3 regions of the Exiguobacterium sp. B2(2022) genome follow, and region 3 is predicted to be linked to each of the others. Evidence: riboswitches for the same ligand, from Rfam matches in the RefSeq annotation. Region 3 holds a riboswitch; each other region holds the start of a gene.
The links. A riboswitch is a leader RNA that binds a small molecule or an ion and turns the genes downstream of it on or off. The one in region 3 is predicted to bind S-adenosylmethionine.
Positions count from the first base shown of each region.

Region 1 (3,344 bases), on a different contig from region 3:
AAGCATCATTGGACAGAAGCAGGACTCACACGAAATCGTGACGAATCTTTACTATTAAATCTTGAAATGTCCCATGCTAGGAGGGAACACATGAACCACTTTCGTAAGATGTCCGTGCTCGGTTGGAGTATATGGAGTGCCCTGTTCATCTTCACCATCGCACTATTTGCATTGGATATCCTACACGCCCCAACAATCGATTCGTTGTCGTTTATTTTAATTTCGTTGCTTGTCATCATTTTTCAACTCGACTCGATCGAAGTCAAAGGTGTGTACTTCACATTTTCTGAAAGTATCGTCTTAATTTTATTTTTATTCTTTGGATTCGAAACAGCACTCATCGTCAACCAAATCGGATTGTTCGTCTTTCAATTCGCCAATTTGAAACCGAAAGTCGCCATCCGTCGTTTCCGCTTCACGTATCCGTGGAATGCCATTACAGCTTACTTAGAAATTGTCATCCCAGCAGCTGTCTATCTCGCCCTTGGTGGGGAGACCGGTCTCGACTTTTATTCGCAAGATTCGTTCGTGCCGCTCGCTGGATTGTTCCTTGCCATCTTCTTAAACACGGTGTTTCAAAAGTATCAGGTGAAATGGTGGTTCCGCGTCGACATCGCATTGAGCGACTTTATGAAGATTGCCTTCTATACGTACGTCGTCAGTTTGATTTTCATCTTAGCGGCAGCGTTTTTCCGAGAGACCAACTTACTCGTCGTCAGTAGCATCGCCGCTGCGTTGACGTTCTTCATAAAGCGGCTTCTCATTCAAAAAGAGCGGCAAGATGCATTCAAATCCTTGATTGAGCAATACGATGAAGCGAAAGAGGCTGTTTCCTTGTCGCAGAGCGAGGCGCAAGCCATCGAAGTGTTTTTAAGTCAATGCGAACAGCTGAATCATTATGATGAAGGGTATGTCGAGTTTAAATTATTTGAACGCACCCTGTACTTTGATTTAAAGACGCGACAGCCCATCGATCGACCCATCGTCTTTACGTTGCTTGACATGAGTCAGCCAATCGAGCAAATCCTCGACTATGAAATGCGCTTTGAATGGGATACTTCCCTATCTGATGCTTTCCACGACGATTACCACAGCTTCGTTTCTGTTCGCTCGGAGGAAATCGAAGAGATTCGCACCTGGATTGTTATGATGGGAGAACCTGTATACGGTTATCCGAAGATTATTCAGCACGAGATCATCAAATTGTTAAAATCGTTCAACCGGACCATTAGCCGTTGTCACGAACGAGACCGCCTCTATACCGAGAGTCGGACGGACAGTTTAACGCTTCTCGCTAATGCACGTGCGTTTTATGAATATGGCATTCAACAAATATCCGATATGTCGGTATATCCGATATCGGTCGCCATGCTCGATATTGATTTTTTCAAAAAGATTAACGATACGTACGGTCATCAGGTCGGGGACCATGTGTTACAAGAGTTCGGACGACGAATCCGTCAGGTGCTTCGTCCCGATGACTTTGCTGCACGTTATGGCGGCGAAGAATTTATTTTACTGCTCAATCATTGTGACATGAACCAAGCAATCGAAATCACGGAGCGAATTCGCCATCAAATCGAAGCGAAACCATTTCATGTCGACCACCATGAGATTTCTGTCACCGCCTCCATTGGGGTCGATACAATTGAAGCGTTCGGGAACAAGCGACTCGACGATACGATTCGAAACGCGGACCGTGCCCTGTATGTTGGTGGAAAATATGCAGGACGTAACCGTGTGGCGCACTTCAACAATTTAACGACGTAAACTCCCCTTTCTCACATCGAATTGGGGAGTTTTTAGGTTGACAACTAGATTTGAAACAGGTACGTTAGGGAACGTGTTTGATAATAGGATAGCTTAACTTTTTATCGAGAGAGACGGAGGGACTGGCCCTATGAAGTCTCGGCAGCGGGGAACCTGTGCCAAATCCAGCGGGCGTATTGCTCGAAAGATGAAAAGGGTATTTCACACGAAGGACCTTTTTCTCAAGAAAAAGGTCCTTTTTATTTTTTAGTGAGGTGATTATTTTGGAACAACCAACAGCAAACAAATGGGCACTCTTGCCGTTACTCGTCTTCTTACTCTTCTTCATCGGAGCGGGTGTCTATTACGGAGACTTCTATAAGTTTCCGGTACTCGTTGCGGCCATCATCGCCTTGATGGTTGCGGCATTCATGACAAAAGGAAGTGCCACTCAAACCGTCGAGCGCATCGCGCAAGGTGCCGGAAATTCGGGAATCATCATTATGATTTTTATCTTCTTACTGGCCGGTGCCTTTTCAACGGTAGCCGAATCAATCGGTGCCATCGACGCGACGGTCAACGCGGCGTTGACGCTTTTACCCCCATCGCTTCTCTTAAGTGGACTATTCGTCATTGCTGCTTTCATTTCAATGGCAATGGGTACATCGACCGGAACGATTGCGGCACTTGCGCCGATTGCCCTCGGTATTCATGAGGAAAGTGGTGTGAACGTCGCCATCGCAGCCGCGGCAGTTGTCGGCGGAGCCATGTTCGGAGACAACCTTTCATTCATTTCGGATACGACCATTGCTGCCGTAAGGACACAACGGACGAACATGCGCGATAAGTTCCGAACGAACTTCTGGATCGTGCTACCCGCCGCTATCATCACGACGATTTTACTAGCGGTCTTATCGAACGGTGAATCGACGGTCGATGTCGCCGCATTCGAATGGTATAAACTCATTCCGTATCTTGCGGTCATCGGACTGGCGTTAACGGGGCTGAACGTCATTCTCGTCCTGTTGGGCGGGATTACGCTAACCGGAATCATCGGTCTTCTCGATGGAAGCTTATCCGTCACAGCATTTGTGACCGCTATCGCCGATGGTATGGTCGGTATGGCCGAAATCTCGTTCTTGACGTTACTCATGGGCGGCCTCGTCGGACTCATTTCGCACAACGGTGGACTCACGTATTTGCGTGATGCGCTGACGTCACGGATTCAAAAACGTGCTGGTGCCGAATGGAGTATCGCTGGTCTCGTCAGTGCGACGAACGTAGCGACTGCGAACAATACGATTTCCATTCTCGTAGCCGGACCACTCGCCGCGAACATTGCGGACGAATATGACATCGAACGGAAAAAATCAGCGAGTGTGCTCGATATCTTCTCATGTGGTGTACAAGGGATTCTCCCATACGGAGCGCAACTTCTCATCGCCGCAGAGTTGACGAAGACCGCTTCGCCTGACCTCGTCCCGTTCATGTTTTATCCGTTCCTCCTCTTTATTTGTGGAGGAATTGCCATCGCATTGAATTTCCCGCGTTTTAAAAAGCAGTCTTAAACGACAAACACCCCTTGTTTAAAGGGG
Region 1 is NZ_JAPEHX010000049.1:21,656-24,999, forward strand. It holds gene ON063_RS10800 (GGDEF domain-containing protein) at 91-1,770, shown strand; SAM riboswitch class I at 1,869-1,964, shown strand; gene ON063_RS10805 (Na+/H+ antiporter NhaC family protein) at 2,034-3,317, shown strand.
Region 1: another riboswitch for S-adenosylmethionine. It lies ahead of ON063_RS10805 (Na+/H+ antiporter NhaC family protein); the one in region 3 lies ahead of ON063_RS08940 (2,3-diketo-5-methylthiopentyl-1-phosphate enolase).

Region 2 (11,459 bases), on a different contig from region 3:
TCACAAAGCGGTTACAGGTTCCGATTCAACAGACGACCATCCAGACGGTATATGAAAACGAAAACGTATCATCCCATTTTAGACCGATTTTAGATTCGATTTTAATCTATCGTATGTTTTTGATGTATTCGGCATCGTCCGTCGCTTCATTTCTTGTCGACGTTGGGATGTATGCAGGTTTTATCTTTTTATTATCGCCGTACTTCGATACGGCTCACGTCGTCATCGCGACGGTCGTCGCTCGAATTATCTCCTCTCTATTCAATTATTTCGTCAATCGGAAAGTCGTCTTTCATTCAAAAGCGCGACGATCACTTTCCAAATATTTTTCGCTCGTCGTTCTCCAGATGGTAACCTCGGCATTGTTGGTCTATCTTCTTTTTCTTTTATTTAGACAAGGAGAAGTCATCCTAAAAATTATCGTCGACAGCTTTCTCTTTTTTGTCAGTTACTATGTCCAAAAACGATGGATTTTCAAAAAATAACCGGTCATGGGCTCATGACCGGTTTAATATGCGAGTGTTCCTGTTTTGACGGACGTATAGCGATGTAGCTCTCTCGAGCTTGTAATGCCGGTTTTCTGCATCATATCACGCATGAGTAGAGCGCATACGCGAGCGTCTTCTGCTGCATCATGATGAATAAAAGGCACGTTCAGGTATTCTGCCATCGTGTTCAACTTGTGGTTCGGGAGTCCAGGATACAGTTTACGTGACAATTTGACAGTGCACCCGTACTCAATTGTAGGGAAATCGAATAGATCATATTTCAAAATTGCCTTTCTTAAGGCACCCATATCAAATGAGGCGTTATGTGCGATGACGAGGTCGACTTCTCGTAAAATCGGGTAAAGAGAGGCAAGTACTTCCGGTAACGCAGGGGCATCCCATACGTCACTCGGACGAATGCCATGAACCCGTATGTTCCCCATATCAAAGTCTTCCTCTGGATTGACGAGTCGTTGATCAGTTTCAATCACTTCTCCATTTTGCAGGATGCTCCACCCGACAGAGCAGATGCTAAGGCTATCTCGATTAGCGGTCTCCACATCGAGAGCGAGAATGGTATGATTCATAATTTACCTTCTTTCTTTTGCAATAAAAAAAGTCTAACAGAAAGTTAGACGAATGTCGTGCTTAAGCGGCGACGAGGGTACGGCAAGCTTCGGCACAGCGCTCGCACGCTTTTGCACAAGCCTGACAGTGGTCATGCAAGTGACGGCCACATTCGACGGCACATGTATCACATACCTGAGCACACAAGGCAACGATTGGTTTAGAGAAGGCCGAATCTGTTTCTAAAGCATTTAAAGCCAACGTACAAATGTCTGAGCATTCTCGTGTCAGTCGAATGCATTCGGTAAACATGTGTAAATCCTCTTCTTGTAAACTTTTTGAGAAGCAATGGTTGCATGCGCGCATACATTCAATTACGCTCGCCAATGTTTCTTCTACAGATGTTCGTTCCATCAAAATTCCCCCTTATATAAAAAAGTCTATCTTTCATTACCCGTTCATATAAAGGTTGAATCGCACCATACCAATAAAAAAGTAACACGACCTCTACGCTGCCAGCGTAGCGCTCTCCCAGCTGAGCTAATGCCCCGTTCGAAATCATTATATCATCGTAGTATTCGACATGGCAATTCCCTTTTGCAATTTAGGTTTATAAAATTGGAGACGTGGGAATTTCATGTTAGACGTTATATTAAGAAAGCAGGTGTGCTTTATGGAAATGATTCTTTTGGCACTCTTACCGGCACTCATGTGGGGAAGTATTCCACTCATCGTGTCGAAAGTGGGAGGAAAACCGATTCAGCAGTTAATCGGAACGACCATCGGGGCGATGATCATGGCGGCCGTGATTGCCCTCGTATTCCGACCGGAGTTCACGACACTCGCCATCGTGACCGGATTTATCTCAGGGGCGTTCTGGGCGCTCGGTCAATATTTGCAGTTCCAATCGTTCCAAATCCTAAGCGTCTCCAAAGCGATGCCAATTAGTACAGGAATGCAGCTTGTCGGAACGTCACTCTTTGGGGTCATCGTTCTCGGGGACTGGCAGACGACGACAGAGCTGTGGTTAGGGTTCTCAGCGCTCGTCTTGATTATCATCGGGGCGACGATGACATCGTATCAACAGAAAAAAGACAAAGATAGCGCCGGTGCGTTGAAGAAGGGATTACTCGTCTTATTCGTTTCAAGTATCGGTTACGTCACATATGCGGTCTTAACGAACTATTTTGAAGTAGATGGTATCACGGCAATTCTTCCACAATCCGTCGGAATGTTCATCGCGGCTCTTCTTTTCAGTCTCCGTGAGAAGGACGTGAAGAAAATCGATCCACGTACGTTTAAGAATATTTTAGCCGGGATTGCCTGGGGGATCGGGAACTTCGGTCTCTTCGTCTCGAGCGGAGAAGTTGGGATTGCGACTTCGTTCGCTTTATCTCAATTGAACGTCGTCGTGGCGACACTCGGTGGGATCTATCTCTTGAAAGAAGAGAAGACGACAAAAGAGCGCGTCTATGTCTTTATGGGAATTGGTCTGATTGTCGTTGCCGGATTTATGCTTGGGATTGCCAAGAGCTAAATTTCGATTATGAAATGATAAGAACCCTGAATGAGCACTCATGCTAGCGTGCCATTCAGGGTTTTTTTGATTAGCGATATTAAGGGAGAGCAGGAGATGATGTGACAGATAGGGAAGTAATGCCTACTCATGTAATCTACATGGTACAGGGTACGTACCACATTCATGATTGCTCGGAAAATTGCAGAGTAAAGGGGAAACGAATTATGGAATCAAACGTAGTGACGATATCAACGGTCGTCGATGCACCAATCGACACTGTCTGGAAACTGTGGACAGACCCAGATCATATTAAACAGTGGAATCATGCGTCTGACGATTGGCATACGACCGAAGCGGAAAACGACTTACGGATTGGCGGCAAATTTCGAAGTCGGATGGAAGCAAAAGATCAAAGCATGGGCTTTGATTTTGAAGGAGTGTATGAAGAAGTTAAAGTAAATGAGCTCATTCAGTATCGTCTTGACGATGAACGGAGAGTTAGAATTTCATTTGCTTCAGAAGGGAATCAGACGAAAGTGATTGAGGTATTTGATACAGAATCGATGAATCCGATTGAATTGCAACGACAAGGCTGGCAGGCAATTCTCGATAATTTCACCCGATATGCGAATGGATCTAATAAGTAGGTCGAATAATTTAAACTAAATATCGGCAGGGTCCATGTTGAAGTTGATATGGATTCTACCGATTGTCATTATAAACATCCAAAATTACTCATTACATAGAGGGTGAAAACTCTAAGTTTAAAGAGGGTGTATGACAGTTTGAAGTTTCTGTAGGATATCAATTATTAGAGAAAATTTTAATAGATAGTTTAAGATCGATTCTTCATTTTTACATATAAAAGGATGAATTCATTTATCACAAAAAAGATAAAAGCACTAAACACTCCCGTTACAGTTGCAAAATTAATGGTTCCTTCTGTAAATACTGACAAATCGAATATAAGGCCGTAAGGGAAAACGAAAAAGGCACCAAACATCAAGTGCATCAAAAATGAAGTTATTTTTTTGATTTTGAATGTCATACGTTGACTTAGAAACTCCGAAAAAATAGAGGTCATTATTCCATAAGTGAAAATAATAGGTGAGGCATAAAACACATACATAAAAACATTCTGAAAATAAGTAAAATCTTCAAACACAGGCATGAAGACTGGAAGAGAAAAACTCAGAACAATTGAAGATAAACAGGCTACCATCAATTTTGGAACAATCATTTTCTTCTCCATACGAAAGAAATGGCAAACGCAGTAAAGCCTCCGATTACAACAATATAGAATAGCGAGTAGAAAACAAACTCGCCGATATCTTCAAGACTCTTAAACGTGTTCTCTACAATCATTGGTTCAGATAAAATCCCAATCGTCACGATCGGCAGAAAAAGAATCCAAAACCGTTTCCAAAAATATGAGCTGTATGATGTCGATTGATGTGAAGTCAAATAAAAACCCTCCTTATAAAAAGTTCCATACTTTACCATATTGTAACACGTGAATTGCATGAATAAATAGATAGAACTGATAGAAATAATTTTTCTAATACAAAAAAACAGCGAGGACGTCAAACGTCCAGGCTGTTTGATATCAGTTATTCATTCGATGCGCTTAATTCACCCGTCCCGAACGTCGCGCTGAACGCACGGCACCAGATGACGACTGTGTTGTACTCTTCTAGATTCACATCCGCAGGGACTAAATAATTTTGATTCCCGATGTTTCCTTTTAACGATCCTAGACTGACGCCTTCGGTTGTCTCTTGTCCTGGCTTCGTCAAATAGACGAATAAGTCAGGTCCGTTCGTTGTTTCGAACTCTTCAAATCGTAGATACGTCCCGTCTTCTGCCTCGACGGAGCGTATCGTGCCCGTCGTCTCATAATTTTTCTCCCCGTCCATGAACACACCCGCTACTTCGGTTTGACTCGGTTGTGCTTCCGGTGTCTCAGTTGTCTCTTCCTCTGTTTCTTCTTCTGAAGCAGGCGTCTCAACAGCTGTCGGTGGTAGTCCTTCATCGACGGTCTCTGTCAAGAAAAGCGGTGAGATGAGCCACCAGGCGACGGCGATCACGGCTACGCCGATCACACCGATGATGAGTTTCGTACTTGTTTTCATGTATGAGTCCTCCTTTTCGGATGTATGAACCATTAATACCCTTTTCCCGATTATTGGGCTTATAAAAGACGCGAATGTTAAAATTCGCGTCTGATAATCGTTATACGGTTTCGGTCCAGTTCTCTTCGATGAACGTGTCTCGTCCTGAGATGGCTCGGTCTTCTTTATAATGTTTCGGATTCTTTTTATGGTAATCCTGGTGATACTCTTCCGCTTCGAAGAATGTCGTCGCCGGAGTGATTTTTGTGACAATCGGTGCCGTGAAGCGACCACTTGCTGCTAATACGTCTCGACTCGCTTCAGCCGCGATTCGTTGTTCCTCCGTGTGATAGAAGATGGCTGGGGCATACTGAGGCCCACGGTCTTGGAATTGACCACCTTCATCGGTCGGGTCGGTCTGAATCCAATATAGCTCGAGGAGACGCTCATATGAAAACAGAGATGGGTCATATGTGATTTGAACGACTTCTAAATGACCAGTCGTTCCCGTTTTGACTTCTTCATACGTCGGATTGTCGATCTGTCCGCCCATATAGCCGGATACGATTCCTTCAATCCCTGGTAGTTCTTCAAAAGGTGTTACCATGCACCAAAAACAGCCACCTGCAAATGTTGCTTTTTCCATCTTGTCGTTCCCTCCAAATCGTATTTCAACAAAAAAAGCGCTCACGTCGGATGACATGAGCGCTCTCGTCATATCGTCCAAGGTTTCCCTTGCTGGTCGTAGCACCTTGCCTGTGGCAGGTTGCTGTGAAGTCATGGAGCCAGATCTCTCGTTCACTCTTGATATCGATATGTAGTTGGTGAGAGCATCATACCACCCTCAAAATACTTTCGTCAATGATTCGGTTTTCGTTTTAACTGAAAAATCGTCAAGACGATGATGAATCCGATCAACCCGATGGAAATGAACGGACCATAAGGCACATTCTCGCCGTATAACTGCAAGAAAAATAGACCGAACACAGCCAGCAACACAAACACATAGGAGCGTGTCATAGGAACCTCCTGTTTTTTCTTAAGTGTAACAAGAACACATCGACTTGGCGATACGAAAAGGAAATCAGGCATAGAGCACGAATAGAGTGGGAGAGATAAAGGAGGAATGTAGGATGGAACAAATCCAATTACATGAACTGACGATTGAACGTGCACATCGTGGGTATAAAGAAGGACAATTCACGGCACGAGACATAACTGCGTATTATCTTAGAAGGATTGCTGCATATAATGAGCGACTTCATGCCGTCATCCAGGTGAATCCGGACGCCCTGTTCGAGGCAGAGGCGGCAGACCGGGCCTATAAAAAAGGAGTACGCAAACCGCTCCTCGGCATCCCCGTCTTAATTAAGGACAATATCGAGACATCCGGTCTGATGCGTACGACAGCGGGTGCCGCCGCCATGCGACATCATTTTGCGGGTCGAGATGCCGAACTCGTGAAACGATTACGGGATGACGGGGCCATTATTCTTGGGAAAGCGAACCTGTCCGAGTGGGCGAACTTTTTGACTGAAGATATGCCGAACGGTTGGAGTGCTGTTGGCGGACAAACGAAGAACCCTTATGGCGACCAATTAGATGTCGGGGGATCGAGTTCTGGATCGGCTTCGGCGGTTGCGGCAAACTTGACACTCCTTGCCGTTGGATCTGAGACGAGCGGCTCGATTGTACACCCGAGTGTGCATAATAGTATCGTCGGAATCAAGCCGACCGTCGGCTTGATCAGTCGTTCAGGAATCATTCCGATCTCACGTTCTCAGGATACGGCTGGACCGATGGCGCGTACCCTTCGTGATGCGGTCGTTGCCTTGCAGACCATGTGTGGTGAAGATTCGGCTGATCCTGCGACATGGGAAACTCCAGTCGGACCGCCTTATGTGACGTGTCTCGATGTCCGTCAAGCGGTCGGGATGCGTGTCGGATTTATCAAGCCAACTATTTCAGACGAAGAAATCGGTTTGTATGAACAGGCACTTCGATTGTTGCGTCAAGCCGAAGTTGAACTCGTCGAAATCACGTTACCGAAACACGATGCATTAGAACAGGCAGATATTTTGTTTGATGAATTCAAGCTTGGGATTGAGGCGTATCTTGCGAACACAACTGTGCCATTTAAGACGCTTTCAGACTTGATCGAATGGAACGCGGACCATCCCGAATCGATTCCGCACGGGCAGACCATCTTTGAACAGTCAGATGCACGTTCAGGGCGTCTCGTCGAAGCTAGTTATCTCGACCGTCGGATTGATGATGTTCATTTCGCAAAAGTGGACGGAATGGATGAGCTATTAAAAGGGCAAAAACTGGACGCGATTGTCCTGCCACATGACATGAACTATGACATGGCTGCGAAAGCAGGACACCCGACAATCACGGTCCCTTATAAACGAAAAGAGAGCGGGACCCCGTTCGGTCTATCGTTCACGGGAACGAGCTTCGCGGAACGAGATTTGATTCGTGTCGCTTATGCGTTCGAACAGTTCATCACACGACCGACGCCTCCAGATTATTCGTAAGTTGCACCCGTCTCTGACGTCCGCTACAATGGTACGTATGCGGATTAGAGAAAGGACAGGTTAGAATGAAATCATCTATATACGGGTTGACGTTCGATCAGCTCACAAACGAGTGCACGGAAGCAGGATATGGTGCCTTCCACGCACGCCAAGTCTGGGACTCGCTCTACATCGATCGAGTCAAATCGATGGACGCGCTGAACGTCCGTGACGAAGTACGCGATTACTTAACTGAGAAATATGTCATCTCGACACAAGAACTGTTCGTCAAACAAGAAGCGGGAGATGGAACGGTCAAATTCTTACTTAAATTGCATGACGGTCACTATATCGAGACTGTGCTCATGCGTCATAAATATGGTCGCTCGGTCTGTGTGACGACACAGGTCGGTTGTAACATCGGCTGCAGCTTCTGTGCGAGCGGCTTGTTGAAAAAGACACGTGATTTGACGGCTGGTGAGGTCGTTGAGCAGATCATGACTGTCCAACATTTCCTCGATGGAGAAGGAGAAGGGGACCGTGTCAGTCATATCGTCGTTATGGGAATCGGTGAACCGTTCGATAACTTCGATAACTTGGTCGACTTCTTGCGCGTCGTCAAAGATGAGCGTGGTCTTGCAATCGCCCCACGTAAAATCAACGTGTCGACGAGTGGTCTTGCGGACAAGATTTATAAGTTTGCGGACCTCGACTTACGCATCAATTTGGCGCTATCTCTGCATGCGCCAAACGATGAATTACGTACACGCATCATGAAAATCAACCGGGCGTTCCCGCTTGATAAACTCATGCCATCGATTCGCTATTACGTCGAGAAGACGAATAAGCGAATCACATTCGAGTATATCCTGCTCTCGAAAGTGAACGATTTACCAGAACATGCGGAAGAACTCGCGGACTTGATTGAAGACATCAAGGACAAGTCTTACATCAACTTGATTCCATACAATCCGGTCAACGAGCATATTCAATATGAGCGAAGCACACCGGAAGATATCATGGCGTTTTATGATATCTTGAAAAAGCGTGGCGTCAATACGGGTGTCCGTCTCGAACACGGGACAGACATCGATGCAGCTTGCGGTCAGCTCCGCAGTAAGCATATGAACGTCGAAGGCGCGAAGTAATCAAATGGCCTCTCCGAATTTTCGGGGAGGCCATTCGCTTATCGTTTTTGTCCGACATATTGAATCACAGCTGATTCACCGTGATGCAGTCTTCCTTCTTCTCGCCATACGACATTCTCATTTAAAACGAGAGGAATGAAATTGTCTTCGAGTTGGTGAAACATCTTTTCAGTGTATAGAAGTTAGAGGTCTTTTGGTCCACCTGTCCTGTAGGCGAGTTGATGTGTAGAGTACACCTCGGTCAGGAATACGCCACCAGGTCGCAGTGTTTTTTGAATACCGGCGAGCACCTTTTCTCTGACATGTGGAGGAAAGTGGCCGAAGATGCAGATAACTAGGTCATACGTTTCTTGCGACCAGACCGCTTCATTCAAGTCAATCTGCTTCGTCTGAAGGGAGACGTTTCGTGAAGTCGCCAAGCGCTTCGCTTTTTCGAGTCCCACTTTCGAAGCGTCCCACATCTCGACGTCGAAGCCGAGCGTGGCGAGCCAGACTGCGTTTCGACCTTCCCCCTCAGCGATGGCCAATACACGTTTTCCTTCAATCTGATGAGAGGTGATCCATTTTTGTAAAAACTCGTTCGGATCTGTCCCATACACATAATCCTCCGAGCTAAATCGTTCATCCCATTTAGACAAGACATTCACTTCCTCTCTACTTTTCTTTCACTATAGCAAATCGAACGGACAACGGTGAAAATCCATCACGATTTTCTGAATTCATGCATAGTCGAGATGGGAGAAGGGAATAGATTTCTGAACTAATGGATAGAGTGGAGGCTAAGTAATGGAGAAAGTAGATGCGTCGTTATGGATTCGGGTACGAAATACGCTTGGTGAAGGTCCTTGTTGGGATGCTGAGTTAAAGCGTTTTTATTGGGTAGATATCGAAGGTCATACGTTATGGTGGTATGACGAGCGAGAAGACGAGATTTCTTCATTCGAGGTCGGAAAACAGGTCGGTTTTGTCATACCAAAAGTGACGGACGGTGTCGTCCTTGGATTGAAAGATGGAATCTATGAATGGGATGAAATCAATCGAGATCTAAATAAGATTGTTGAGTTGGATGACCCGGATGGTCGATTACGTTTCAACGATGGGAAAGCCGATCCATATGGTCGTATTTTTGCAGGTACGCTCCATCTTGAGGATGAAGAAAACCAAGCGACATTGTATCGAGTCGATCGAGATGGAACGACAACATCACTCATGGATGAATTGACACTTTCGAACGGGTTGACATGGTCGCCTGACCATTCCGTTTTTTATCATATCGATACACCGACTGAAAAAATTCGGAAATATGATTTTGATTTGAAGTCAGGTACGTTATCAAATGGAAAGGTCGTCATCGATTTCGCGGACGAGGATGGCTTCCCGGATGGTATGACATCAGATACGGAAGGATGTTTATGGATTGCACATTATGCTGGTGGACGAGTGTCACGTTGGGACCCATCGACAGGTAAAAAATTATTGGAAGTGCATGTTCCTGCGCCGAATGTCACTTCATGTGCCTTTATCGGGGATGGACTGAATCGATTAGCCATCACGACGGCTCGTGAAGGAATGGATGAAGAGGCGCTTTCCGAATACCCGGATGCGGGATCGGTATTTATTATAGACACAGAAGTGAAAGGGATGCCATTGTATCGTTTCGGTCGCTGAGGAGGAAATACGATGGTGAAACGACTGTTGGTTCGAGCAGGTATTGGGTTGGCAGTTGCTGCAGCAGTTAAGATGGGGATTCAAAAGATTCAAGAAAATCGAGCACGTGAAGAAGATCATTCGTACCTCGACCCGAAGTGGGATGAGGTGCCGAGCGTCGATTCAGACAAAGATGAGGATGAAGTCGGATTGACTCAACTCGACTCGATTTATCGGGCTGAATGGCAGGCGAATGCTTACCCGCGTTCAGAGGCAGAACGAAGAGCGTTGGAAGAATGATTATACTTTCTTCGAAAACACGTCCGTGTGGCGTGTTTTTTTGTTGACAAAAAGATGTTACCATTCCATTATATAAAAAGTAATCATTACGATTTAAATGGAGGATATATCATGAAACGAATTCCAATTACGGTACTCTCGGGGTATCTTGGTAGCGGCAAGACGACGCTGCTTAACCACATCTTACATAACCGAGATCACAAGAAATATGCCGTCATCGTGAACGATATGAGTGAACTGAATATCGATGAGAAGTTGATCGAGCAGGGAGGATTCTCCCGGACGGATGAAAAGCTAGTCGAACTTTCGAACGGATGTATCTGTTGCACGCTTCGCGAAGATTTGTTGACAGCCGTCTATGAATTAACGAAAGATCGTGAGCTCGACGGCATCATCATCGAGTCTTCTGGTATCTCTGAGCCGATTCCTGTTGCGCAGACGTTCACGTATGCCGACGACGCGCTCGGGATCGATTTGACGAGCCGTGTCTATATCGATGCGATGGTCACCGTCGTTGATGCGTACCGCTTCTTCAAAGATTTCAATTCCGGTGAATCGCTTATGGAACGCCAACAAGCCGTCGATACAGGTGACGTACGTGAAGTCGTCGACCTTCTCGTCGACCAAGTCGAGTTTGCGGACATCATCGTATTGAACAAGGCGGACAGGGTATCTGAAGAAGAACTGCAGGAAATGAAGGGCTTACTGAAAACGCTCAATCCGAGTGCTAAGTTGTTGACGTCGACCTACTCGAATGTGGGGTTAGACGACCTGCTTGACGTCCGGTTGTTCGATTTTGACCAAGCGATGCACGCTGCAGGTTGGATTCAAGAACTCGAGTCGGAAGAACATACACCGGAAACAGAAGAGTATGGCATCAGTTCGTTCGTTTACCGTCGGCGTAGACCTTTCCATCCTGAGCGTTTGATGAATTGGATGGAACATTACCCTGAAGAAATCGTTCGTGCCAAAGGTTTCTTATGGATTGCGACACGAAACGACCTCGCTTGTCTGTTTTCACAAGCTGGGTATGCATCAACGCTCGAACATGCGGGGCGTTGGTTAGCGACACTTCCGGAGAGCGAACGAGAGGGTATGTTTGCAACCGAACCGGAACTGCGCGAAGACTACATCGAACCGTACGGAGACCGACAGAACGA
Region 2 is NZ_JAPEHX010000016.1:31,948-43,406, reverse strand. It holds gene ON063_RS04850 (bifunctional glycosyltransferase family 2/GtrA family protein) at 1-485, shown strand, start outside; gene ON063_RS04845 (3'-5' exonuclease) at 509-1,075, opposite strand; gene ON063_RS04840 (four-helix bundle copper-binding protein) at 1,137-1,469, opposite strand; gene ON063_RS04835 (GRP family sugar transporter) at 1,729-2,592, shown strand; gene ON063_RS04830 (SRPBCC family protein) at 2,799-3,221, shown strand; gene ON063_RS04825 (DM13 domain-containing protein) at 4,185-4,706, opposite strand; gene msrA (peptide-methionine (S)-S-oxide reductase MsrA) at 4,807-5,331, opposite strand; SAM riboswitch class I at 5,400-5,499, opposite strand; gene ON063_RS04815 (hypothetical protein) at 5,544-5,705, opposite strand; gene ON063_RS04810 (amidase family protein) at 5,819-7,225, shown strand; gene rlmN (23S rRNA (adenine(2503)-C(2))-methyltransferase RlmN) at 7,291-8,352, shown strand; gene ON063_RS04800 (class I SAM-dependent methyltransferase) at 8,535-8,990, opposite strand; gene ON063_RS04795 (SMP-30/gluconolactonase/LRE family protein) at 9,139-10,020, shown strand; gene ON063_RS04790 (hypothetical protein) at 10,033-10,299, shown strand; gene ON063_RS04785 (GTP-binding protein) at 10,411-11,459, shown strand, end outside.
Region 2: another riboswitch for S-adenosylmethionine. It lies ahead of msrA (peptide-methionine (S)-S-oxide reductase MsrA); the one in region 3 lies ahead of ON063_RS08940 (2,3-diketo-5-methylthiopentyl-1-phosphate enolase).

Region 3 (17,485 bases):
TCCGAATCGATGACCATTTCGTCTGAAGCCCCCCTTCAAACAAAATGACAATCAGGGCGGCAACCCCGATCAGTTGCGCCAGGTTGGAGTCGTCGAAGAAGATGAGACCGGTGATATCGCTTCCCATGACCATGCCGATTCCCATAAATAAGATCAAAGCAGGCAAGCCGAAGCGAGTCGAGATTCGCGTCGCCATGACACCGGCTACAAGAAGTAGACCGAAGAGTAAAATGAGTACATCAGTACTGATGACAGGTACGGGCAAACACAACACTTCCTTTCCAAAACAATACTCTTAAGTTCATTGTACCATGAAATCGTCTGATATTTCAGAATTGACGATTAGACCAACCTTACACATTGGAATTATAAGTTATGGATATGGTAAAGTGAGAACAAGAATAAGGAGGGATGATGATGTCTAAAATTCACGTCATTCATGAGAACGAAGAATGGACGAACCATCTGGTTCATCGCTTAGAAGAACTGCAGTTGCCTTATGAACTATGGCACTTGGACCAAGGGACGATTGATCTCGAAGCAACGCCCCCGGAAGGTGTCTTTTATAATCGCATGAGCGCTTCTTCGCACACACGCGGGCATCGGTACGCACCCGAATTGACAGAAGGCGTCCTCGCTTGGCTAGAGGCGCATGACCGCACCGTGTTCAACGGAACGCGTGCCATCCGTCTAGAAGTGAGCAAAGTCAATCAGTACACGGCGCTTCGTCGTGAAGGGATTCGTGTGCCGAAGACGATTGCGGCGGTCGGTAAAGACCAAATTATCGAGGCGGCCGAAAAGCTAGACATGGCACCGTTCATCACGAAACATAATCGTGCCGGGAAAGGACTCGGTGTCCAATTGTTCCATACGATCGAAGGATTGAAAGATTATGTGTATGGTGCCTCGTTCGAGGACTCGGTTGACGGCATCACGCTCATCCAACAGTATATCGAAGCCCCAGAGCCGTATATTACCCGTTGTGAATTCATCGGTGGGAAGTTCGTTTATGCGGTGCGTGTCGATACGTCGGAAGGATTCGAGCTCTGCCCGGCAGACGCCTGCTCGATTGAAGACCAATTCTGCCCGGTTGGGGAGACGCCACCGGCGAAGTTCGAAATCGTCGAAGGATTCGATGACCCGATCATTCCAAAGCTCGAACAGTTCCTGAAAGCGAATGCGATCGATATTGCGGGGATTGAGATCATTCGAGACCGAGACGGCAACGTCTATGCCTATGACGTCAATACGAATACGAACTACAATTCCGACGCTGAAGCGAAAGCAGGGCGCTATGGGATGCTTGAATTGGCTAGTTTCTTAGGGGACGCACTTCATGTCACCACGACAAAATAAGGGTCAGGCGCTCGCCTGACCCTTTTGCTGTGTATGTTTAAGTTGCTCTTCAAATCGATGTTGGACTAATTCTGCTGTCGGTGCCATTCGTTCGATGAACGAATCTAAACGTTCCGCAGTGTCACGATCGGTTTCTTTAAACACGCGCATCGTTGTTCACCTCGTTGATTAGGATAACTTGCTTACATCATCCTTAATTCCCGAGGTGCTATACGCGTAAACCTTTTACACGCTAAAGAATGTGCTCAACTTTTCTTTCGGTAAAATGTTCCCGACATAGAAGTCACCGAACTCACCGTATTTTGCACTCACTTCGTCAAAACGCATCTCGTAAACGATTTTCTTGAACTGAAGTGAATCTTCAGCGAAGAGCGTGACGCCCCATTCCCATGCATCGAATCCAGTTGATCCACCGATGAACTGCTGAATCTTACCGGCATAGCTACGACCAATCATGCTGTGGCGATACATGAGGTCTTTGCGCTCATCCATCGACAACATGTACCAGTTGTCACCGTCGCGACGAGCCTTACTCATCGGATAGAAACAAATGTGTGCGGCTTTTGGAAGCGTTGGGTAGAGACGTGAGCGGATATGAGGGTTTTGATATGGGTCCCCATCTCCAGATCCACGATACATCCCGAGCTCGATGACCGACACGTATGAATATGACGGAATCATATAGTCGTATAGCGCTGTTTTGCGGAATGCGCGCTCGACGTCTTCAAGTTCGTTGAATGTTGGGCGAAGGACCATCAAGACGAGGTCTGCCTTCTGACCGAGAATCGAGTAGAAAGCGTGGCTTCCTTCACCTTTTGCTTCGACTTCGTCAAGAGAAGTGAGGAACGCGGTGAACTCGTCAATCATGTGTTGACGCTTCTCGGCGTCGACGAGCTTCAATCGAGCCCAATCGATTGTGCGGAAATCATGAAGTGTATACCATCCGTCTAACGTGGCGGCGGCATGTTGTGTATCTGTTGTAGGTACTGGACGTTCTGACATAAAAAAATCTCCTTTCGGGACTTGGCTTCGCCGTCTATTTTACCATACACGCTTCACTGACTGGCAACTTTGAGACACTGTGAGGGTTATCACGATTCACGAAGGGTAAAGAACAGAGGACAGAAACATGAAAACGGCTACAAAAATGGCTGTATCAGTCGATTTATCGAAACTGTTCTATTCATATAATGATTGATTCTAAGCGATTTATGGCGAAATGGGCAGAATAGTTTATTTTAAAAAGGGTACTGTGTATAATTGAAATCGCGTAAAGACACAAGTCAACGGCAAAACCACTAGCAGTCATGCTGTAAATTGAGAAAAGGGGTTCATTCGTTATGAAATTATTTGAAACGTTGAAGCAAAAAGTCAGTCCGATTCGTCCGACAATCGTCTTCCCAGAAGGCGTCGATGAGCGTGTTCTTGGAGCGGCTGTTCGATTAAAGGCGGACGGTATGGTAGAACCGATCGTCGTCGGTGCGAAAGCAGACGTTGAAGCGGTTGCGGCGAAACACGGTTTTGACATCTCAGGTTTGACACAATATGACCCAGCGACATACGAAGATATCGATGTTCTCGTTGAATCATTCGTCGAGCGTCGTAAAGGGAAAGCGACAGCTGAACAAGCGCGCGAACTCCTTACATCAGACGTGAACTACTTCGGAACGATGCTCGTTCATACAGGCAAAGCAGAAGGTCTTGTCTCAGGCGCGATGCACGCGACGGCCGATACGGTACGTCCGGCACTTCAAATCATCAAAATGCAACCAGGGATCAAAAAGACGTCAGGTGTATTCATCATGGTACGTGACGACGAGCAATACGTCTTCTCGGACTGTGCAATCAACATCGCACCGGACGCGGCAGACTTAGCAGAGAACGCGTTCTTGTCGGCAGCGACAGCGAAGACATTCGGTATCGACCCACAAGTTGCGCTTCTTAGCTTCTCGACGAAAGGTTCTGCGAAGTCACCTGAAACAGAGAAAGTCGTGGAAGCGACACGCCTTGCAAAAGAAAAATCACCGAACCTTCCAATCGACGGAGAACTTCAATTCGATGCGGCATTCGTTCCTAGCGTAGCGGCGAAGAAAGCACCAGGTTCTGACGTTGCTGGTAAGGCGAACGTATTCGTCTTCCCAAGTCTTGAAGCAGGAAACATTGGCTACAAGATGGTTCAACGTTTCGGTGGATTCGAAGCGATTGGTCCGATCCTTCAAGGTCTCAACAAACCAGTGAACGACTTATCACGTGGCTGTAACGAAGAGGACGTCTACAAATTGACACTCATCACAGCAGCACAAGCAATCGACGAGCGCAACGAAGCGTAAGTTGGAGCATCCTTCTTGATAGAAGGGTGCTTTTTTTGTGTTTTTTTGAAGGGGAGCTGAGGTAAACTATAAGAGGAATCCATTATCGAAAGGGGAGCTATGTATGCAAAGCATTCATGCGACGGAATTACGAGAAAAGTTAGAGAACGGGGAGTCTCTCCATATCATCGATGTGCGCGAACAAGATGAATATGATGCAGGGCATATCCCGAACGTACCGCTCTATCCACTATCTGAATTTCCACATGTGACAGAAAAGTTGGCACAAGATAATGTGTATCACGTCATCTGTCGTTCAGGTGGACGGAGCCAGACGGCGTGTGATTACTTAGAATCGCAAGGTTATAAAGTCGTCAATGTCGACGGCGGAATGCTCGCTTGGGATGGCGACATCGAAGCGTGATGCTAGAGAATCCTTGGGTCGTCATACCGCTTCTCATTGCGCTTTACCTCACGGTCTATGCGGTGATGAAGCGATTTGACTGGGAGAAGTGGCGACTCGTCTGGGCAGTGTGGGTGATGCTCATCATCATCTTATTGACGATTGAACTCGTGACAAGTCTATAAAAAATGCGGAACCTTCTTTAACAGAGGTTCCGCATTTTTTTATGCGTCTTGACGCTTATCGAATGTGATTGATGCGATGGCATCGTGTTGGTGAATCGATTCTTCGTTACGGCATTCGACGAAGAAGTTCACGACTTCTTTCATTTCGTACAAGTCAGCCGCAATCAAGCGGACCATATCTTCTACGAAACGTGGGTTTTCGTACGCGATTTCAGTCGCACGCTTTTCATCCGGACGTTTGAGGACAGGGTGAAGTGGTGCTGAGGCGTTCGACTCCGCTGCATCGAGAAGTGCTGCACGCCAGTCGAATCCGTCCATCGATGTCTCATCAAGACCTGCTTCGATCGTGATGTACCCACGTTGGTTATGGGCGCTGTACTCACTGATTTCTTTTGAACATGGGCAAAGCGTCGTGACGTTGATGACGAGACCGACCGTCACGTTTGCGACGCCCGTTTCAAGGTTATACGTCACACGGTGCATAACGTCCGCGTTCATCAAACCGCTAAGACCTGTCGCAGGTGCTTTACGCGTGAAGAACCATGGGTAACGGATTGTCAATTGGCCTTCCGTTTGTTCCATACGCTCGGCGAGCTCCTGTGCGAACTCGATCAACGAACGGTTCGATACCGTCCATCCTTGTTGATGGTACGCGTCGAGCTGTTCCGTCAAACGGGACATGTTGATTCCTTTACGGTCTTGAACGAGCGATGTCGTCAATTCGAATGTAGCGACCGTTGATTGGACCCCTTCTGGCGTCTCGACGTTCACAGGGTGCTTCACATTTGAGATGCCGACACTGTCGAGGGCGAATAAGAAGTTTTTCGGTGTATTTTGTAAATCGACCATCTGTTCTTTCTCGGTCGGCTTTGTTCCTTTAATCGGTGGGACCGACCCGAACAATTTATGTCGTTCTGCTTTAGTAGGTAAAGCGACATGGCTTGTAGACATAATCGGATTCTCCTTTTTTAGAGCGGTTCAAAGGACCACTCGTTCTTGTTAGGATTTTATCACGAAATGATGGCTGAACGGGTATGATTTTGCTCTCATAACATGTTTTCAATATGCAATCGCAAAAAAATCCTTCAGATATTGAAGAAAGAGGATTGATTTACTTTGTGAACGGGAATAAAATGGTCCTGTGAACTTAAAAAATAGATCACTGTTAAATATGAAGGAACTGAAAGAAAAAAGGAGATGTTTTTATGGATTGGCAGCTAGTCCTGCAGTATGCCTGGATCGTCGTCGTACTCGTCGGTTTGGAAGGCTTGTTATCTGCAGACAACGCGCTCGTCTTGGCCGTCATGGTCAAACACTTGCCGCGTACAGAGCAGAAGAAGGCATTGTTCTACGGACTCTTAGGGGCGTTCGTCTTCCGATTTATCGCATTGTTCTTGATCTCGTTCTTGATCAACGTATGGCAAGTACAGGCACTCGGTGCACTTTACTTAATCGGGATGAGTGCGCGACACCTGTATATGACCTATAAGGCGAGGAAGATGGAGCCGCAGCAGGAGTTGGCGGCTGAAGCGAAAGAAGAGACGGCTGTCACAGAAAAGCCGGTATCGAAGAAAGAGTTTTGGCTCACTGTTGCGAAAGTTGAGTTTGCGGACATCGCTTTTGCGGTCGATTCGATTTTAGCAGCGGTCGCACTTGCGGTCAGCTTGCCACCACTCGGTCTTGGTGAAATCGGTGGGATTGATTCGGGTCAGTTCTTCGTCGTGTTGACAGGTGGACTCATCGGGGTCGTCTTGATGCGATTTGCGGCACGTATTTTCGTCAAGTTGCTTCATCAGCGTCCTACACTTGAAACGGCCGCCTTCATCATCGTCGGTTGGGTCGGGGTCAAATTGACGGTTCTCGTACTCGAGCACCCAGGGTTCAAAGAGTTGATTGCCGGTACGCCGTTCGAATTCATGGGACTCCCAGACGGATTCGTCCACTCGACAGCTTGGACCATCTTCTTCTGGTCGGTCATGGTCGGGATTGCGACATGGGGCTGGTTCTCATCGAAACCAACAGCAAAACAAGCATAATCTCCAAAAGCGTATCTTCTCACGGGAAGTACGCTTTTTTTGTTTTCATTTCTGTGATACGAGGGAATATATCAAATAGATACTATCTTTTAGATAGGGGGGATTGAATGCCTCGTGAAAATATGACACGATACGCTGTTTTAGGCTTATTGACGACGGAGTGTCGAACAGGATATGACATGAAACAGATGATTGATCGTAGCCTTAACCATTTTTGGAAAATTAGTTTCGGTCAAGTGTATCCGATGCTCCGGACGTTAGAAACAGAAGGGTTGATTCATCAGGTAGAAGACAATGAAAGGAAAGCATACGAGCTGACGTCAAGCGGTCACGACGAGTTAAGACAATGGATTGCAGAAGAGCCGGATACGTTACCAGTTCAACGGAATGAGCTCTTGCTAAAATTGTTCTTCGCTCGACATGAGACGACGGAGCAAACAATCAGCAAAATTACACATCATGAACGACTGCTACGGGAACGACTGGAGACGTATAAAGCCATCGAGACGATGATTCAAGCGAGCGACTCGCATTCACCTGACGCTGTTTATTGGCTGTTGACACTCGATTATGGAAAACGCCAAACGAATGCATTGATGGAATGGTGTGAAGCAGCTGTGATCACCCTCAAAGGAGGAGAAAATGATGGCGCGCAAAATGGCCGTCCCGAATGAAGAAGTGGTAGTGTTTGTCATTGGCTTACGAGTGAATCGTTTGCGATCGATTCGAAAATGGTGGCCGGTCTTCAATGCCATGCCGGCCATGCTGAAAGAACTGTATACACAAAAGGAACTTGGCTTTCTATCACATGACTTGACGATTGGCTGGCGCTCGGTCACGTTGATTCAATATTGGCGGTCAACAGATGAATTACTCGACTATGCCCACGGGAAAACGCATCTTGAAGCTTGGAAATCATTCAATCAAAAGGCAAGAGCGACGGATGTCGTTGGTATTTTCCACGAAACGTACGCGGTGAGTAATTATGAGACGATGTACGTCAATCTGCCAGACCGTGGTCTCGGTAAAGCGCTTGGTACTGTGGATGTAGGCAAAGGAAGAAATTCGGCAAAAGAGCGATTGGATGAACGGTCTTTACACAAGCAAAAGCAACGGACAGATGCATGACGCACCTGCCCGTTTTTATTATGCATTCACATTTTCTTTGTCGTAGATCGGCACCCAGCCCTCGGTCGTCACGAAAATACGAACGGCGACGACTTGGCGGTCTTCTTGCAACGTAAAGTAATGACGCGTGTTGACCGGCACCGAGATGAGGTCACCCGGATTGAGCTCGATATTAAAGTATCCGCGCTCTGCATCGTCAATCGCAAAGATGCCGTGACCACTGACGATGAAGCGAACCTCGTCGTCCGTATGGTGATGTTCTTTTTGGAAGTTGACGAGCAATTCGTCTAAGTTTGGCGTCGCATCAGACAAGGAAATAACGTCAGCCGTTTGATAACCACGTCGCGTCGATACGTCTTGAATTTCGTCTTGGAACGTCGATAAAATGACAGCTTTGTCTTCATCTGTCAGTTGATAGTTTTCTTGAAGGGAAGCTGGTAATTTCGCGATATCCCATGCTTCGTAAAGGATGCCTCGTGAGTCTAAAAAGTCACGTACCTCTTGTTGATCACTGACACGTTCTTCGGTTTGTTGAAAATAAATTGTTGCCATGTTGAATTCCTCCTTATGAATGGACGCCTAAGGCGCGTAATTTTAATGAGTAGCTAAATAAAAATTCATATGCTTCTAAATAACGTTTTGCTGCAGCGGGCGTCTCCCCCCAAACGGTAATCCCGTGGTTCCGGATGAGGACGGCACCGGCATCGCTTGTGACATGTGGGGCAAATGCACGGGCGAGTGTCGGGATATCCGCATGGTTCTCGATGATGGGGATTTGGACGCTTGCCGTTTCCTCCCAATAGCCGAGTGCCTTTATGATTTCTTGACCCGTGAACGTGACATGTCCGTTCGTCGCGTAAAGCTCTGAGATGACGTTGTTGTCGACCGTGTGCACGTGAAGGGAACAGGTTGCGTTCGTCTTGTTAAAGATTTCGACGTGTAGCAACGTCTCCGCGGACGGTTTGCCTGTTTGCTCTCCAATCAATTGACCGGTCGCATCGACGAGGACGAAGTCTTCATCCGTACGCTTCCGTTTATCACGACCACTTGCTGTCACGAGGAACGTCAACGGGTCGTCCGATACGCGAATCGCCAAGTTGCCACTCGTCCCAGGGAACCAGTCCCTTGCGGCAAGCTCGTCTTTAATGTCGGCAAGTTCAATCCATCGTTCTTTTACGGTCATACGTTCACTCCTTTCATGTGAGCTGAAATGTCATAGAATGTCTCGAACGGAACATAGTGGAGGCCTTCCGCCTCGCATAGCGAAATCAGTTGACCGCGCGCATACACGACGTCGGCACGTTTGGCGATTTCAAAATCGGTGACGGAGTCCCCGATGACAATCAACGTGTCGGTAGGTGCGACAATCTGTCGGGCAATCGTCGGTTTGCAACATCCGCAATCGTTCGAACAATGGGCATCACATGAATGAGGCCATGTAACGCGCGCTGTCGCTTCTGAAAAATCAACGTGATTGCAGTAGATGTGTTCCGGTGCGACATGACCTCCTAGAATCGGATGGACGAAAAAGTCCATGCCCCCACTGACGACATCAAACCGAAAGCCGTGCGACTGGGTCTCTTGCAAAAACTCGACAAACCCCGCTCGAAGCGTGATGGTCGACTGAAGAAACTCACGATACCGCTCTTGCTGGTTACTCGGGAGCAGGCTGAACATCTGACCGACGCCTTCTCGAATGGAGAGCGTTCGGTTCAAAACACCATCTTTGAGTTCGACCCATTCAGGTGGGGCGAAGCGTCGCATCAACGCGATGATGTTATCTTCTTCCGTGATGGTTCCGTCGAAATCACAGATGACGTGCGTACTCATCGCGCACCCCACGCATTCAGCGCAGTCGATAACGCATCGGTCTCGCTCGTTTTACCGATTGCCTGATCGATTGCTTGGCGGAATGCCCTCGCACCGGCAACCGCACCGTCGGGATGCCCATGAATCCCACCGCCTGCATTGATGACGACATCCGTTCCGAAGTCACGAATCAAATCCGGAACGAGTCTTGGGTGAATCCCGGCAGACGGGACCGTCAGAATCGGTTTCGTCCAATGGGATTCCGTCGCATACGTTTGAATCTGTTGTGTTTCGTCTTTCGGTGTCGAGAGTGAACCATATGGCGACGGGAAGAGCGTCAAGTCCGCCCCGGCGAGTCGAATCAGTTTCCCGAAAAGGAGGGAATGACGAATCGATCCGGTCAACGCTCCCGCGAAAGCGGGATGTGCCAAAATCGGGACGTGAATCTCAGGGTCTTTGGCGAGCTCTCGTAACGCATCGAGCCCGTACGTATACACATTGAACAACAGTGCGGTCGCGCCTGCCTCGATCAAACGTTTTGCCTGGTCGCGTAAGGTGAAAACGGGTCCGCTCAACGTGACGGCGTATAGAACGGAACGACCCGTCAGTTCTTGATGTTCTTGAATGATCGATGCCCCGACCCGTGCCCGTTCGATCGATGGGGTGAGCGGGTTGTCATATAAAATCTCATCGTCTTTCACGAGATCGATGCCACCTGCAAACTGGTCACGAAGTTGTGTCGCCAAAAAATCAAGGTCACGCCCGATGACGCCTTTGAAGATGCTCATGGCGAGCGGTCGGTCGTGTACTTGAAGGATGTTGCGGACACCTTCGACGCCGAATGCGGCACCCGGAAAGTCCGATGCGAGCTCATTCGGGAACGATAGGTCGACAAATTGGACGTTTGGGTCGAGCGACAGTTTTCCGAATGTCGTCGTCAGAATGGACGAGAAGTCCGGCGTCACATTATGTAGCGGGTAACGAATCGAGAAACGACTCGTCGTTTCCTGTTGGGAGGTATCGATGACCTCGCCACGGAACGCCTGTAGTTGATGCTGTTCGAGATGGTTCAATTCGGTCCATGTTCCGACGGTCAGCTCATGTGCGATTTTCTCAGCCACGCGTTCGACGTGATCGGTATGTTTGATTTCATAAGTTGCGATGATTCCCATAAGTTCCTCCTTTCAGGTCAAACAAAAAATGACCTCATGCCAAGGCAAGAGGTCATTCGAAAACAATGAACTCTTATCTCTCAGCGATAGCTGCAAGAATTAGCACCGTGCCATTTCTGGTCGGTTGCTGCGACATCATCGGGCTTGTCCCTCCGTCTGCTCTTGATAAGAATAGTTGTGAAGTTGTGAAATTTAATTGAATTTTTACATAGAATCGCTCACTCGTCAATTCCTTTTTTTGAGAAAAAAAGTTTTAAAATAATGTTTCTATATATGCGTGTCAAAAATAGGGAGTCGACCGAAAATAGAGGATTGACAACTAGCGTGCCTAGTCCGTAATATTCGTCTCAACACGTCAAACACAATTACATCATTTACTCTTATCGCGAGTTGGCAGAGGGAATTGGCCCTAAGACGCCGCAGCAACCGACCATTTGGCACGGTGCTACATCCACCAGACATATGTCTGAAAGATGAGAGGAACAACCAATTTGGGTGTGCCTCTTTCTCGCGGAGAAAGGGGCTTTTTTCATGCATAGATTCAAGAAAGGGGAAAATCATCATGGCTTATGAGGCGTTTACAGAACAAAGTGTCGTCGAACACGTTCGACAGTTGGGGTTACTAGAAGAGGGGATTGCAGAATGTGAGGAAATCGGAGATGGAAATTTAAATCTCGTCTTTCGCATTCGTCAAGGAGAAACGTCATTGATCGTGAAACAGGCGTTACCGTATGCAAAAGTCGTGGGAGAGAGCTGGCCACTCACGCTCGACCGTTCGTGGATTGAACAACTGGCACTCCGTGAGTTTTCAAGAGTCGTACCGCAATTCGTACCGGATGTAATCGGGAGCGATCGTGAACTTGCCTATACGATTTTGGAAGATTTGTCAGCGTTTGAAATCGTCCGGACGGGCTTCCTAAAAGGAGAGAGCTATCCGAATTTGGCGCGTCACGTCGGTACATTCCTCGGTGAAACGTTGTTTGCGACGTCTGACTATGCGAACGGACCGCTCGCCAAGAAACAAATCGAAAAAGAGTATTACAATCCAGAGCTATGCGACATCACGGAAAAGCTGATTTTCACCGACCCGTATCGTGATGCAGAATCGAATCAAATCGAAGCGACCCTTCGTCCGGACGTGGAACAACTGTGGTCAGACCTCGCCTTGAAAATTGAAGTGACGAAATTGAAGGTCGGCTTCGTGACAAAACATGAAGCGTTGCTACATGGAGATTTACATACAGGAAGCATTTTTGCGACGCGTCAAGAAACGAAAATCATCGATCCTGAGTTTGCGTTTTACGGCCCATTCGGTTTTGACATCGGTCAAATCATTGCCCATCTGGTGTTCTCGACATATGCGCATCCGTTGAAGCGGTTCGAACGCTTCACAGAAGTGCTCACTGTTTGGGAGACGTTCGAGAAAACGTTCCGTACACGCTTCACACAGGCGGTCGAACCGTTCAACACAGTAGGATTCGTGGACGAACTGTTGCCATCGATTTTGAGTGATGCGATCGGCTACGCAGGCTGCGAATTGATTCGACGGACGGTCGGTCTAGCGGGCGTTGCTGACTTAGAAACATTACCAGACAACCTTCGGATCGAACGGAAACGTCACGCCCTAGAACTTGGCACGCGTCTCATCAAACAGCGTCATCAGATTCAATCCATCGATCAGCTGATCCCGGTTCTATCGGAGGTGCGGGTATGAGTGTGCAAAGCATACATTTCGATGCCGACACGGAAGTGTTGACGATTTTAGATCAGACACAGTTGCCGCAAGAAGAGCGCTATGTCGAAGTTTTGACGCTCGAACAGGCCGAACAGGCAATCAAGTCGCTCCAAGTCCGAGGTGCGCCGGCCATCGCTTACTTCGGGGCGTTCGTCCTTGCGAAAGAGGCATCACGTCTCCAGGACAATTTATATTTTCACCGCCAATTGGACCAGGTCGGCCAACGGTTGATTGCGACAAGACCAACAGCGGTCAACTTACAACACGTCATCGAATCACTCCTTCGACTGAATGTGGGGGAAGACTTTGAGCAGATCGCAAAAGCCATCAAGGCGCGTGCGATTGAAATCTATGAACAAGACGTGGCCACGTATCGCACGATTGGTGAACATGCGTTGACCGTGTTACCTGCCGGGGGGAACGTGTTGACGATTTGTAACGCCGGTGCCATTGCGACGTCACGGTACGGTACCGCGCTCGCGCCGTTCTATGTCGGAAAAGAGCGGGGCATCCCGTTTCGTGTGTTCGCGTCGGAAACTCGTCCACTGCTTCAAGGGGCACGGTTGACGGTATGGGAGCTCGACCGGGCAGACATCGACGTCACATTGATCACGGATAATATGGCGGCATGGACGATTCAGACGAAACAAATCGATGCCATCATCGTCGGGGCGGATCGCATCACTCGTACCGGTCATACGGCCAACAAGATTGGGACACTCCAGCTCGCGATTTTGGCGAAGCATTACGGCATCCCGTTTTATGTGGCAGCCCCGCATTCGACGTTTGATTTGGAAGCAGACGACACGATTCAAATCGAAGAACGGGACGCGCATGAAGTGACACATATCGGGGGACACCCGACGGCACTTGTCGGCATCACCGTCTTCAATCCGGCGTTTGATGTGACCCCACCAGAACTCATCACCGGTCTGATCACAGAGACAGGTGTGCTCGAACCGACCGAGTCGGTCATTGTTGAACACGTAGGAGGAAACGCATATGTCTAAAAAAATCATCTTCTTCCTGTTGACCGTCATCCTAGCGCTTGCCGGATGCACGAACGAACAGGCGCAACCGAAGGAGACGCTTCCGAAAGACCTAGAGGTCGCCCTCGTCATGCAGATGTCGATTGGGACGTTCTCTTCGCAGTATATCGAAGGGGTGACCGAGCAAGTCGAAGCGTTCGGAGGCAACGTGAAAGTGTATAACGCCGATAATGATTTGTCGAAGATGGCGAGTTACGTTGATACGGCGACAACACAAGGGGTCGATGTGATCTTGATTGACCACGGACGTGCCGATGCCTTGAAAGAGCCTGTTCAACGGGCACTCGATAAGGGCATCAAAGTCGTCGCATTCGACAACGATTTAACGAATGAAGGGGTGACGGTCATCGACCAAGATGATTATTCCCTCGCTTGGCGCTCACTCAAAGCACTTGCTGAAGATTTGGACGGCGAAGGAAACATCGTCACGATTTGGGTCGGCGGATTCACCCCGATGGAACGTCGTCATACGATTTATGATGCGTTCTTGAAACGCTACCCGGGCATCCAAGAAGTTGCGAAGTTCGGTTCGGCGACGAATAACACGGCGCTCGATACGCAAAGTCAGATGGAGGCGATTTTGAAGAAGTATCCGGAAGGCGAAATCGATGCGGTGTTTGCGATGTGGGATGAGTTCGCAAAAGGGGCGAGCCGTGCCATCAAGCAGGCAGGACGTGACGAGATTGCCGTCTACGGGATTGACTTGAGTGACGAAGACTTACAACTCATGCAAGAAGAGGGGAGTCCGTGGGGCGTGACGGCCGCTACGGATCCTGCTGAAATTGGTCGCATCCAAGTCCGTTACGCTTATCAGAAAGTGGTCGGGGAAGAAACACCTTCGATTCACTCGGTCGACCCGTATTTAGTTGACCGTGATGTCTTGCCGGATGAGCCTGTCACGATGAACGACCTCGGACAGTACGTTAAGGGTTGGGGCGAGTCGAATGCGGCATGGTCGGACTGGATGAAGGAGACGGACTGATGATTCGCTTGGAACGAATCACGAAACAGTATGGTGACGTGACCGTACTCGATCAACTGTCGTTCAGCCTAAAACCGGGAGACATTCATGGACTCCTCGGTCTGAACGGGGCGGGTAAGAGTACGCTTATCAAACTGCTGAACGGAACGGTCGAACCGACGTCCGGCGAACTATCCATTGACGGGACGACTACGCGTCTCACACCGGCGGAAGCGATTCGTCAAGGCATCATCACCGTATCGCAAGAAGTGGATGATGCGCTCTATTTGGACTTGCCTGTATACGAAAATGTTCTCCCATGGCAGACGGTGAAGCGGATTCGCCCACAACTGTTGAAACAGCGGGCAAAAGACGTGCTATCCCGGGTCGATTTAGACATCGATCCAACGCGTCCGGCCGGTCACTACCCGCTCAGCGTAAAGCAACGTCTGCTCATCGCTCGGGCGCTTGAGAGTGATGCCAAGTATTTATTACTCGATGAACCGACCGCCGCCTTGTCGGAAACGGATACCGATGCCTTGCTTGAATTACTACAAACGCTGGCGGCAGAAGGAGTGGGGATTGTGCTGGTCACACACCGGTCAGACGAACTGACGCGCGTCACGTCAACATCTACGTTTCTTCGAGACGGACGCGTTGTATATGAGGGACCGTTTCAAACCCTTTCTACAGAAGCCGTTCAAACCTTTTTGAGTGGAACGACATTTGAAGGGACACAAGAGAAGGCAACCCCTGAAGAGGAGATTCGTTTGTCCGCGCAGGTGACTCTCCCTGCGTTCGGGACGAATCTCTCCGTTGAAGCGTACCGTGGGGAAGTGCTCGGGATTGGAGGATTGACGGGGAGCGGGAAGACGGAACTGGTGGAAGCCTTGTTCGGTCTTTCTGGGCTTCGTCAATCGATCACGGTTGACGGAACCACACACGTGATCAAAGAACCGATAGACGCCGTACGTTTAGGGTTTGCACTCGTTCCAGAGGAGAGACGACGTCACGGATTATTTCTAGACGAGACGATTGAGCGGAACGTGATTGCTGTCGCAGGAAAGACCGATGGTGTCTCTGACGTACTGGCATCGCTTCGTGTCCGCTATGCGAACGTGAAACAAACGGTCGGTGAGCTGAGTGGTGGAAATCAGCAGAAAGTCGTCTTTAGCAAATGGCTACTCGACGACCGAGACATCTATTTGCTCGATGAACCGACAAAAGGAATTGATATCGCAGCGAAACAAGACGTGTATGAACGCGTCGTCGCACTCGCGAAACAAGGGAAGACCGTGTTGTTCACCTCAAGTGAGCGACATGAGCTCGAACGGGTCGCCAATCGGATTCTTTGGCTCGACCGTGGACAATTTGTAGAGAAAGGAGGCGCATAACATGGCACAATTAGTGGTCAAAGAACGAAAACGAATCAGCGGTCAGATCGGTCAATACGGGACGTTACTCGCAATCCTTGGGCTGATTGCAGTCTTTACCGTGACGAACGATCAATTTCTGACGTATGCAAACTTTAGTGACATCATCAAATCGGTTTCAATCGTGTCGTTACTTGCCCTCGGTGTCACGTTTTCGCTCATCGTCGGAGGGTTTGATTTATCGGTCGGGTCGACGGCGAGTCTTGCGACAATCGGCGCAGCGGCAAGCCTAGTCCTTCATCGACAAGAGCTTCTCGTCGCGCTGCTGATTCCGCTCGCCCTAGGGATTCTCGTCGGATTATTGAATGCGCTCGTCACAATCAAATTTCGGTTACCGGATTTACTAGCGACACTCGCCATCATGTACGTCATTAACGGGATTCAGTTGACGTATACGAAAGGATTCTCGATTTATGACAACATGCCGATCGAAGGGGGAACGGCGCCAGGACGCTTCATTCCATCCTTTTTATTTATCGGTCAAGGAACAATCGGTCCGATTCCGTTCGTCGCCTTACTCATGCTGTTGTTCTTTATTGGGGCTCATCTGTTTTTGACGTATACACGGACAGGGCGTGAGTTTTATTACGTCGGGTCGAACGCAGAAGCGGCCCGCCGTTCCGGGATTGCCGTGAATCGCATCAAGTTGTACGCTTACGTGCTCAGCGGGTTGTTTGCAGCCATCGGTGGGATCATTCTTGCATCTCGGATTGGGACAGGACAGGTCTCGGCCGGAGCACCGCTATTGATGGACGCTGTCGCGGCTGCTTATATCGGCTACGCCGTCTTTGGGACGGGTCGTCCGAACGTGATCGGGACATTGATTGGAGCTATTTTAATCGGAATTCTCTTGAATGGACTGACGATGTGGGACGTGCCGTACTATGCGCAAGATATCGTCAAAGGGACGATTTTGATTGGAGCGCTCGGTCTTTCTTATATTCAAAAGAAACAGCGGACATAACAAAACCCCCGGACATCAGTTGTTCGGGGGTTCGCTTTGTTTACGCGTCATTGTGAGAAACGGATACACACCGCCGTTCGTCTCCTGCATGAACGTGTCTTGTGGGATGAAACCGAGCGACTCGTATAACCGGATGGCCCGTTTGTTGAACGTGGCGACGGCAAGACGCACTGTGCGAGTCCCATATGCCGCCTCGATCCAAGTAAGGATTGAAGTGAGGAATCGATGTCCGTTGCCGCTTCCTGTCAAATCAGGACGCATACCGAGACCGATGGAAACAGTTTCCGCTGATTCGAATTGCATCGTGACAAAGCCAATCAGCTCATTCGCTTCAAGGATGGCGAACGTCGTGTCTCCCCGTTCATCCGCATCTAAAAATAAGGCGAGATCTTCCTCATCGGCGTCCATATTATAAAACGCATAGTCGCCTTCATAGCGCCACTTGAAAGCGATTAGTTCGGCTTGCTCTTGGGTGAGTGGATGAAACATATAGCTCATAAAAATTCCTCGTCTCTAATGGAAGTGGTCATGCTACACTCAAATCGTATCATGAAAACAAGGGGAGGGAATGTGATGGCAGTCAAGTTGGACATGGTCGGGATCGTCGTAACGGATATGAAGCGGTCGCGCGAGCGCTTGGGTTTGAGATTCCAGAAGCGATGAACGGGGAAGCGCATGTAGAGATTGACGAAGGAGGCGTGCGTCTCGCGTTCGATACGGTAGAAGTGGCCGAATCAGTATACGGGGAATGGAAACAGGCAGACGGGCATCGGATCGAGCTTGCCTTCTTATGTGAGAGCCGTGAGGCGCTCGACCGATTATATAACACGGTACTTGAACAAGGCTATGCGTCACATAAAGCCCCATGGGATGCGTTTTGGGGACAACGTTACGCGATCCTGTACGATGCGGACGGGAATCTAATTAGTTTGTTCGCTTCATAAA
Region 3 is NZ_JAPEHX010000037.1:10,196-27,680, forward strand. It holds gene ON063_RS08870 (potassium/proton antiporter) at 1-265, opposite strand, end outside; gene ON063_RS08875 (ATP-grasp domain-containing protein) at 418-1,356, shown strand; gene ON063_RS08880 (hypothetical protein) at 1,360-1,506, opposite strand; gene hemQ (hydrogen peroxide-dependent heme synthase) at 1,582-2,358, opposite strand; gene pta (phosphate acetyltransferase) at 2,697-3,686, shown strand; gene ON063_RS08895 (rhodanese-like domain-containing protein) at 3,790-4,089, shown strand; gene ON063_RS08900 (hypothetical protein) at 4,086-4,253, shown strand; gene folE2 (GTP cyclohydrolase FolE2) at 4,293-5,204, opposite strand; gene ON063_RS08910 (TerC family protein) at 5,459-6,289, shown strand; gene ON063_RS08915 (PadR family transcriptional regulator) at 6,397-6,963, shown strand; gene ON063_RS08920 (DUF4188 domain-containing protein) at 6,935-7,417, shown strand; gene ON063_RS08925 (cupin domain-containing protein) at 7,436-7,969, opposite strand; gene ON063_RS08930 (methylthioribulose 1-phosphate dehydratase) at 7,983-8,600, opposite strand; gene ON063_RS08935 (2-hydroxy-3-keto-5-methylthiopentenyl-1-phosphate phosphatase) at 8,597-9,247, opposite strand; gene ON063_RS08940 (2,3-diketo-5-methylthiopentyl-1-phosphate enolase) at 9,244-10,398, opposite strand; SAM riboswitch class I at 10,469-10,570, opposite strand; SAM riboswitch class I at 10,776-10,878, shown strand; gene mtnK (S-methyl-5-thioribose kinase) at 10,961-12,112, shown strand; gene mtnA (S-methyl-5-thioribose-1-phosphate isomerase) at 12,109-13,143, shown strand; gene ON063_RS08955 (sugar ABC transporter substrate-binding protein) at 13,136-14,164, shown strand; gene ON063_RS08960 (sugar ABC transporter ATP-binding protein) at 14,164-15,537, shown strand; gene ON063_RS08965 (ABC transporter permease) at 15,539-16,540, shown strand; gene ON063_RS08970 (GNAT family N-acetyltransferase) at 16,556-17,038, opposite strand; gene ON063_RS08975 (VOC family protein) at 17,200-17,484, shown strand.